Regions from separate parts of the Curtobacterium phyllosphaerae genome, predicted to be linked through region 1. Evidence: predicted binding sites of a transcription regulator. Region 1 holds the regulator's gene; the other holds the start of a gene.
What was found. The regulator HspR, encoded in region 1, represses chaperone genes until heat shock. The targets are predictions, from matches to a motif close to AAGTTGAGTCNNNNNGACTCAACTT.
Positions count from the first base shown of each region.

Region 2: a site for HspR is predicted at 2,664-2,688, ahead of ACO0E0_RS07880 (ATP-dependent Clp protease ATP-binding subunit). Genes of this name have one in related genera too.

Region 1 is NZ_JBMPIU010000001.1:154,703-159,116, forward strand. It holds gene ACO0E0_RS00755 (nucleotide exchange factor GrpE) at 2-682, shown strand; gene ACO0E0_RS00760 (DnaJ C-terminal domain-containing protein) at 714-1,733, shown strand; gene ACO0E0_RS00765 (heat shock protein transcriptional repressor HspR) at 1,843-2,256, shown strand; gene ACO0E0_RS00770 (SdrD B-like domain-containing protein) at 2,410-4,414, shown strand, end outside.
Region 2 is NZ_JBMPIU010000003.1:483,254-487,667, reverse strand. It holds gene ACO0E0_RS07880 (ATP-dependent Clp protease ATP-binding subunit) at 1-2,585, opposite strand, end outside; gene ybaK (Cys-tRNA(Pro) deacylase) at 2,740-3,225, opposite strand; gene ACO0E0_RS07870 (hypothetical protein) at 3,294-3,524, opposite strand; gene ACO0E0_RS07865 (hypothetical protein) at 3,610-4,395, shown strand; gene ACO0E0_RS07860 (UbiA family prenyltransferase) at 4,392-4,414, shown strand, end outside.

The DNA.
Region 1 (4,414 bases):
GATGACGGACGACAAGCGCAACGAGAACGAGGAACCGGTCTCCGAGGACGGCGCGACCGCCGACGTGACCGAGCCGGAAGAGCTCGTGGACGCCGAGGACGCCGACGTCGAGGCGGGGTCTGACGACCCCGCCCCGGCGGGCGCCGCGGAGGCCGCGCAGGCCGACGCGAGCGACCTCAGCCCCGAGGACCAGGCGCTGCTCGACGACGCGGCATCGGCCCTCTTCGGTGGGCACGGTGCCGAGGACGAGCTGTCCGACGCGGACCGTGACCTCGTCAGCGAGATGCGCCAGGACATGCTCCGCGCGCAGGCCGAGCTGGTGAACTTCCGCAAGCGCGTCGAGCGTGACCGGGACGCGAACCGCGACGTCGTCATCGCCGAGGTCATCCGGGCGCTCATCCCCGCGCTCGACGACCTCACCCGTGCCGAGGCGCACGGCGACCTCACCGACGGACCGATGGTCGTGATCGCGCAGAAGATCCGGAGCGGGTTCGACAAGTTCGGCCTGGTGCAGATCGGTGAGAAGGGCGAGGCGTTCGACCCGCACGTGCACGAGGCCCTCGTCCAGCTCCCGACCCCGGGTGCGACGGGACAGACGGTCGCGGACGTCGTCGAGCCGGGCTACAAGCTCGGCGAGCGTGTCCTCCGGGCGGCCAAGGTCGCCGTCGCCGTCCCGGCCTGATCGCCGCGGCGCGGAGAGGAACGAGGTACCAGTGGCCAGTCAGGACTGGTTCGACAAGGACTTCTACGCGGTCCTCGGCGTTTCGAAGGACGCGTCCGAGGCCGACCTCAAGAAGACCTACCGGAAGCTCGCGCGGCAGTTCCACCCGGACTCCAATCCCGGTGACGCCGCCGCCGAGAACCGGTTCAAGGAGATCTCCGAGGCGTACTCGGTGCTCTCCGACAAGTCCCAGCGCGCCGAGTACGACCAGATCCGCGCGATGGGGTCCGGCGCGCGGTTCACGGCGGGCGCCGGCGGACCCGGCGGGCAGGGCGGGTTCGAGGACGTCTTCGGCGGCATGTTCGGCGGCCAGCAGGGTGGACAGCGTGTCCGCTTCGGGCAGGGTGGTCCGGGTGCGCAGGGCCGTGGCGGTGGCTTCGAGGACATCCTCGGCGGCATGTTCGGCGGTGGCGGCGGGTTCGGGCAGTCGTCCGGCGGGTACCGGGGGTTCGGCGGGCCGACCCCGGGTCGCGACGTCAGTGCGACCACCACGCTCGACTTCCGCACGGCGATCGCCGGGGACACCGTCAAGCTGAGCCAGGGCTCCGGTCGCCCCGTGACGGTGCGGATCCCGGCCGGCGTCGCCGACGGGCAGAAGATCCGGCTGAAGGGCCGCGGCGAGCCGAGCCCGGACGGCGGCGAGGCCGGCGACCTCACGGTCACGGTCACGGTCCGCAAGCACCCGGTCTTCGAGCGCGACGGGCTGAACCTCCGGGTGGACGTCCCCGTGACGTTCGTCGAGGCGGCGCTCGGCGCGACGATCGAGGTACCGACGCTCTCCGGACAGCCCGTGAAGCTGCGGGTCGCGCCGGGGACGCCCTCGGGGCGCGTGCTCCGCGTCAAGGGGCGCGGGGTCACGACCAAGAAGGGGACCGGCGACCTGCTCGCCACCGTGCAGGTCGCGGTGCCGGGTCACCTGTCGGCCGAGGCGCGCGACGCCGTCGAGGCGCTCGCGGCTGCGTTGCCCGTGGAGAACCCCCGTGACGACCTGCTGAGCAGGGCGCGCGAGTAGCAGACCGGACTGGAGGCTCGGTGCGGCTCCGTCAGGAACGCACGCCGAGCCTCCCGTCCGGTTCCGCACCCCGTGCGGGACGTGACCGATCGGTCGGAAAGGAGTCGCCATGGACGAGTACTCGCCCGTCTTCGCCATCGCCATGGCTGCGGAGCTCGCGGAGATGCATCCGCAGACGCTCCGGCAGTACGACCGTCTCGGGCTGGTCGTCCCGCAGCGCACCCGGGGTGGGTCGCGTCGCTACTCCATGCACGACGTCGGGCAGCTCCGCGAGGTCGCTCGGCTGAGCGGCGAGGGCGTCTCGCTGGAGGGCATCCGCCGCGTGCTCGACCTCGAGAACGAGAACGCCGCGCTCCGCGAACGCGTGCGCGAGCTGGAGTCGGCACTTGCGACCGAGCTGATCAGTCGGCCGGGCGCGCGGGTGTTCGCCGCCAACTCGCTCGGCAGTGCGGTCCCGCTCCGCGCCGGGGTCCGCCCCGAGCGCAACACGCAGATCGTGCTCTGGCGTCCGCCGCGCCCCTGATCGGTTCCGCGGTCGGAGCCACCGGCTGCCCGACGTGCGGAACACGGTATGCAGCACATTTCCGGACGCACTCGACCTCATCGTAGGTTGCTCGCCGACGCCCGAACCGGCGTCCCACGCCCGAACGGCGCGGAGAGCGGAGGATCGGTGCGCATGTCGCGACGGACGAGGGGCTGCCTTGCGGCACTGATGATGACGGCGCTGGTCGTCGGGGCGAGCGACGGTGCGATGGCCGTGCCACTGGCTGCGCCCGCGGACCACCCGGTCGTCGCCGCGGACGCGCCCCTCGTGATAGCCCTGACGAGCTCCGGGACGGCGCCGTTCACCACGGACGCCCCGGGCGGCGACGTCGGCCCCGGGGACGACGTCGTCCGGACGAACGACTCGCTCACCTACGAGGTCACGGTCCGTGCCGACCGCGACGAAGCTCCGGGCGCGCACATCGTGCTGACGCTGCCGGGGGACGCGACGTTCTCGTCGATGCCGAACGCGTGCGGAGCGGGCTCGGAGAACCGTGGCTCCACCCTGGTCTGCGAGCTGGGGTCCCTCGAACCGGGCGCCGTCCGCTCGCTGCCCGTCGTGGTGTCGGTGAGCGGGCCGGCACGGAACGGCGACCGCGTCGTGCTCAGCGGCACGCTCACCCGGAACGGTGCCGACGTCGCGACCGCGGTCGCGCCACCGGTGCGGGTGTCGGCCGCGCCGCGGTACGACCTCACGAAGGACGCGGTCGCCCCGATCGTCCGCCCGGGCGTCGTGGGACCGGACGGCTCGACGATCGGGTACACGACCACGTACCCGATCGGTGTCACCTGGCGGCCGATCGTGCCCGACGACAACCGCCTGCTCGGCTTCGAACAGCTCTCCGGCGACCTGTCGTTCACCGACGACGTCAGTCGCATGACCGGGGGATCGTCGAGCGAGACCGTGCTCTTCCCGGGCGACGGCGGCAGCGCCTGCGGGCCGAACACCCTGGCGCTCTTCCCAGCCCTCCCGGGCGGGTCGGGCGGTGGCGCTCGGAACGTCCGCGACTCCGGCACGATCACCTGCTCGCAGTCCGCACCCGGCGCCCCGGTGACCGTCCGGATCTCGGGCACCGACACGGCGATCACGCCGACCGGCATCCCGACCGAGAACCAGAACGGCGGACCGATCGTCGGCGGGGTCGCGGCGCACGTCGTCGAGGGCTTCGTCCGGCTCTGGTCCCCGTTCCCCGCGCAGCCGGACGGGTTCGACGCGATCGACACGTTCTCCACCCTCGACGCGCACTCGGTCAGTGGGCAGGCGAACGTGGACGACCCGGCGAACAACCGAGCTGTCCTCCCGATGATCGCGGAGTCGCCCGGGACCGGGTACAAGACCTACCGCCGTGCGCTCCCGGGCGGGTCCTCCGCGGACAACTCGGCGCGGACCGGCAACCCCTGGGTCACGGCCGGGGCGCCGATGCGGTCCGACGTCGGCCTCCGCAACACCGGGCTCACGCGCTACGACCGGGCGGTGCTCTGCGACGTCTTCGACAACCGGTACCAGCGGGTCCAGCCGGGACCGGGCATCGACGCCTCGGCGACCGTCGACGGGTTCGCCGGCCGCGGCCGGATCCAGTACGCCGCCCGGTCGTGGACGACGCCGGCGGACGCCCAGGCGCAGCGGTGCGCCGACGGGGACGCCCGCTGGTACGACGCGCCGGGCGACGTCCCGGGCGGGGCCGCGATGATCGGCATGGTGCGTGCCGTCGGTGCACTCGACGGCGGGTCCACCGCCCGACTCGCGACGTACCTGGGTGTCCTCGACGCGCCGCAGGGCACGCGGGTCCGGAACTTCGGGTCCTTCTCCACGGACGGCGGCACGACCTGGCGCGGCGACGAGACCGATCCGGACTTCGCGCTCGGCGGCATGGCGGACCACCTCGTCGTCACCACGGCGCTCGCGCGGATCGACAAACGGGTCGTGGACCCGGGGACGGACCCGGAGACCACGAAGGACCGGACGGCCCACGCCGAGGCCGGGACCACCGTCCGGTTCGCGCTCTACCCGTCGCTGACCTCCTTCGCCCGGCCGGACGACCGTGCCGACGTCCGGGTCGTGGACTCGCTCCCGACCGGCACGGGGTACGTCGACGGGTCCGGATCGATCGCACCGACGTCCGTCGAGGACGTCGACG
Region 2 (4,414 bases), on a different contig from region 1:
AGGACCGTGGCCGCGAGTCCGCCGTCGACGACGTCGACCCGGACGGTGTCCGCGGCCGACACGGACGACCCGACGACGAGGTCAGCGATCCGGTCCTCGACCTCACGCTGGACCACCCGGCGGAGCGGACGCGCCCCGTACTCGGGCTCGTACCCGTGTTCCGCGAGCCAGTCCACCGCGGCGTCGGACGCCGACAGGTGCACGTCCTGGGTCGCGAGCCGCAGACGGGTGTCGTCGAGCAGCAGACCCACGATCGTCCGCAGCTGCTCCCGGTCGAGCTTCCGGAAGAGCACGATCTCGTCGATCCGGTTCAGGAACTCGGGCCGCATCGACTCGCGCAGCCGGCCCATCACCCGGTTCCGGAGGTCGGACTCGGTGAAGCCGCCATCCGCCGCCGCCGAGAACCCGAGGGCGCCGGACCGCGACGCGAGGAACTCCGACCCGAGGTTCGACGTCATGATCACGACCGTGTTCCGGAAGTCCACCGTGCGACCCTGTCCGTCGGTGAGCCGCCCGTCGTCGAGCACCTGCAGCAGCAGGTTGAAGACGTCCGGGTGGGCCTTCTCGACCTCGTCGAGCAGGATGACCGAGTACGGGTTCCGGCGGACACGCTCGGTGAGCTGCCCGGCCTCGTCGTACCCGACGTAGCCGGGAGGGGCACCGACGAGTCGCGACACCGTGTGACGCTCGCCGAACTCGCTCATGTCGAACCGCAGCATCGCCGACTCGTCGCCGTACAGCGACGCCGCGAGGGTCTTCGCGAGCTCCGTCTTGCCGACGCCGGTCGGCCCGAGGAACAGGAAGCTCCCGACGGGTCGACGCGGGTCGCCCATGCCGGTCCGTGAGCGGCGGACGGCCTTCGCGATGGCGGTGACGGCGTCGTCCTGTCCGACGACCCGCGCGTGCAGTTCCTCCTCGAGCGCACCGAGGCGGGTCCGCTCGTCGGCCGAGAGCCGCGACGCGGGGATCCCGGTCGCGCGGGAGACCACCTCGGCGATGTCGGCCTCCGTGATCGTCGCGGTCGCCTGGTCCGGAGCGGAGGCACGACCACCGTCCGCCGATGTGGCTGCCGTGATGCGCGCCTCCAGTCCGTCGATCTCGTCGCGGATCCGCGACGCGTCCTCGTAGGCCTCCTCCCGCACGGCCGCGTCCTTCGCGGTCCGCAGCGTCGCGAGGGAGGTCCGCAGGGCGTCGACGTCCTCGGTGCCGCTCAGCGCCAGACGACGACGGGCACCGGCCTGGTCGACGAGGTCGATCGCCTTGTCCGGCAGGAACCGGTCGCTGACGTAGCGGTGCGACATCTCGACCGCCGCGCGGATCGCCTCCGGCGAGTAGGAGACGCCATGGTGCTCGGCGTACCGCGGAGCGAGACCGGTGAGGATCGCGACGGCGTCCTCGACGCTCGGCTCCCCCACCGTGACGGGCTGGAACCGACGCTCGAGCGCGGCGTCCTTCTCGATCCGTCGGTACTCGGCGAGGGTCGTCGCACCGACGAGGTGCAGGTCGCCCCGGGCGAGCCGCGGCTTCAGGATGTTGCCCGCGTCCATCGAGCCGCCGTCGCCACCACCACCGGCGCCGACCACCGTGTGGAGCTCGTCGACGAACACGATGAGCTCGTCGCGGTGCGCGGCGATCTCGTCCATCGCGGTCGTGAGACGCTCCTCGAAGTCGCCGCGGTACCGCGTGCCGGAGAGCATCGCGGGCAGGTCGAGCGCCACGACCCGCTTCCCGCGGAGGAGTGCCGGGACGTCGCCGTCCGCGATCCGCTGGGCGAGACCCTCGACGATCGCGGTCTTGCCGACGCCGGGCTCGCCGATCAGCACGGGGTTGTTCTTGGTGCGGCGGAGCAGGATCTCGATGGTCTGCTCGATCTCCGTGGCACGACCGATCACCGGGTCGACACCGCCGTCGCGGGCGAGCGCGGTGAGGTCGGTGCCGAACCGGTCGAGGGTCGGCGTGTCCGATGCCGGCTCGTCCGCCGGGGCACCGGGCATCGGCTCGCCCGACGCGGCGGCCCGAGCGGCCTCCTGCGCGAACGACTGCATGGTCTGCGGGGTGACCCCGGCGGCGCCGAGGAGCTGCCCCGCGACGGTGTCCTGTTCGACGACGAGCGCGAAGAACACGTGCTCCGGGTCGACGTAGGTCGAACCGAAGGCACGGGCCGACTGCGTCGCGTCGAGGAGCACGCGCTGCGCGGACGGGGTGAGTGCGGGCCGGCCGTCGATGCGCTCGCCGGAGGGCTCGGGGAGCCGCTCGTCGACCGCCCGGGTGAGCTCGTCGACGTCGGCGCCCGCGGAGCGGACCACCGCGGCGAACGGCTCGTGCGTGACCAGCACGCGGAGCAGGTGCAGCGCGTCGATCTCGTGGTGCCCGTGCGCCACGGCGAACTCCGCCGAGGCGCGCAGCACCTCGTGGGTGCGGCGACTCAGCAGACGCGTGATGTCGACGGGCCGACCGAAGGGGACGGACCGTTGCCGGCCGGAGCCGGCGTCCGCGATGAGCCGCGCGAGGAACGCATCGAACGCGTCCGCGTTCTCGTCGCCGTTCAGACCGGACGTGCCGGGGGTGCCGGGGGTGTCGGACAAGGGAACCTCCTGTGGAACTTGAGTGCCTACGACTCAATGCAACGCAGGAGGGGTCAGTCCATTCCCGGTCCGCCGACGGACTTGCGCGGACAGGACTCAAGTCCGTGCGGGCTCCGTCGGGCGGGCTCCCCCGCGCGGGCTCCCCCGCGCGGGCTCAGTCGCGGGCGATCGCGGCGGTGGATCCGCGCGTCACCGTCAAGAGGTCGGCCGGCGTCAGCTCGATGTCGAACCCGCGACGACCGCCGCTCACGAAGATCGTCGGGTACGCCTCGGCAGACCGGTCGAGCACGGTCGCGAGCGCGGTCTTCTGACCGACCGGGCTGATGCCGCCGACGACGTACCCCGTCCGGCGCTCCGCGAGCTCCGGAGCCGCGAGGGTCGCCTTCTTGCCGCCGACCGCCGCCGCGATCGCCTTGAGGTCGAGACGGTTCGCGACCGGGACGATCGCCACGGCGAGGCGCCCGTCGACCTGGACGACGAGCGTCTTGAACACCTGCGCCTCACGGAGCCCGAGTGCCGCCGCGGCCTCCTCCCCGAAGTTCGTCGCGGTGTCGCGGTGCTCGTACACGTGCGACGTGTACGGCACCCCCGCACGGTCGAGCGCGACCGTGGCCGGCGTCGTCGGGGCGGAGGCGGTCATGGTCCGATCCTGCCGGTGTGCCGCGTCGGATCGGGGAACCGTTCCGGCGCGGCGGTGACGCGGACCGGTCAGCCCTCGTTCTGCGGCCCCTGGTCAGCAGGGTCGTACTCGGTCCCGCGTCCCTGCTCGTCCTCCGGCAGCGGGTTGCCCCGTTCCGCGGAGACCCCGCCAGCGTTCGTCGCGACGTAGTCCCGTTCGCCGGACTGGGTGTCCTCGCTGAGCGGCTGGGTGAGGTCCCCGCCGAGGACGGTGTCGGCGGCGGTGTGCTCGGGCGTCTGGTCGTGCGTGGGATCGGACATGGACTCGGTCTACCCGACATCGGACCGAGCCGCCCGTTCCCCCAGGGGCTCCGAAGGACAGAATGGACGACGACGAAGGAGTGCCATGCCGATCGAGGACGACCCGGTGTCCGGCCCGAGCGAGGACCGGGCGCGGCTCGAAGCGGTCGCCTACGGCGCCGGCTCCTCGCCGGCGGACGCCGCGGCGGCGCGCGCCGCCCTCGCCGGACTCCAGGCGCGGCGCGGTGCCGTCCCCCTGGCCACCCCGGCCACGCCCCCGGTCCCGGCTCCTGCGCCGGGACCGCCCGCAGCCGGATCGCAGACTGCGACCTCGTCCGCGCCGGCCGCGCCGGGCCTCCCGTCCACGGTGCGCAGCTCGCTCCTGACGCGCGTTCGTCGACACCGTCTGCTGGTCCCCGGTGTCCTGCTCGCGACGGCGCTCGTCGCGTTCGGCGCCGGGACCGCGGTCGGCGCCGTGCGCGAGGCCGCCGGGGACGCCGCCGCGAGCAGCGGCGGGAGCGCGAAGGACGACGCCGACGGGGCGCTGACGATCTCGCAGCTCCTCGCGATGCCCCAGACGTTCGCGGACCAGCTGCCCGGCGCGATCGTCGCACCGGTCGTGCTGCACTCCACGCGCCTGGTCTACTCGAACAAGTCGCTGTCGGCGGACGACTCCCAGACCCCGTGGGACGTCTACGCCGCACGGGGGAACGACGCCGGGACGATCTGCCTGATCGCCACCGCGGACGGACTCACGAGCAGCCAGTCGTGCTTCCCGGCACGGGACGTCCTGTCGGGCACGGTGTCGCTCGTCGCCCAGGCGCGGAGCGGCATCCTCGCCGTCCGGGTGGACTCCGGCGTCGTCCGCGGCCGCGTGGCCCCGAACGCGTGACGGGCGTCCTCGGCCGGGT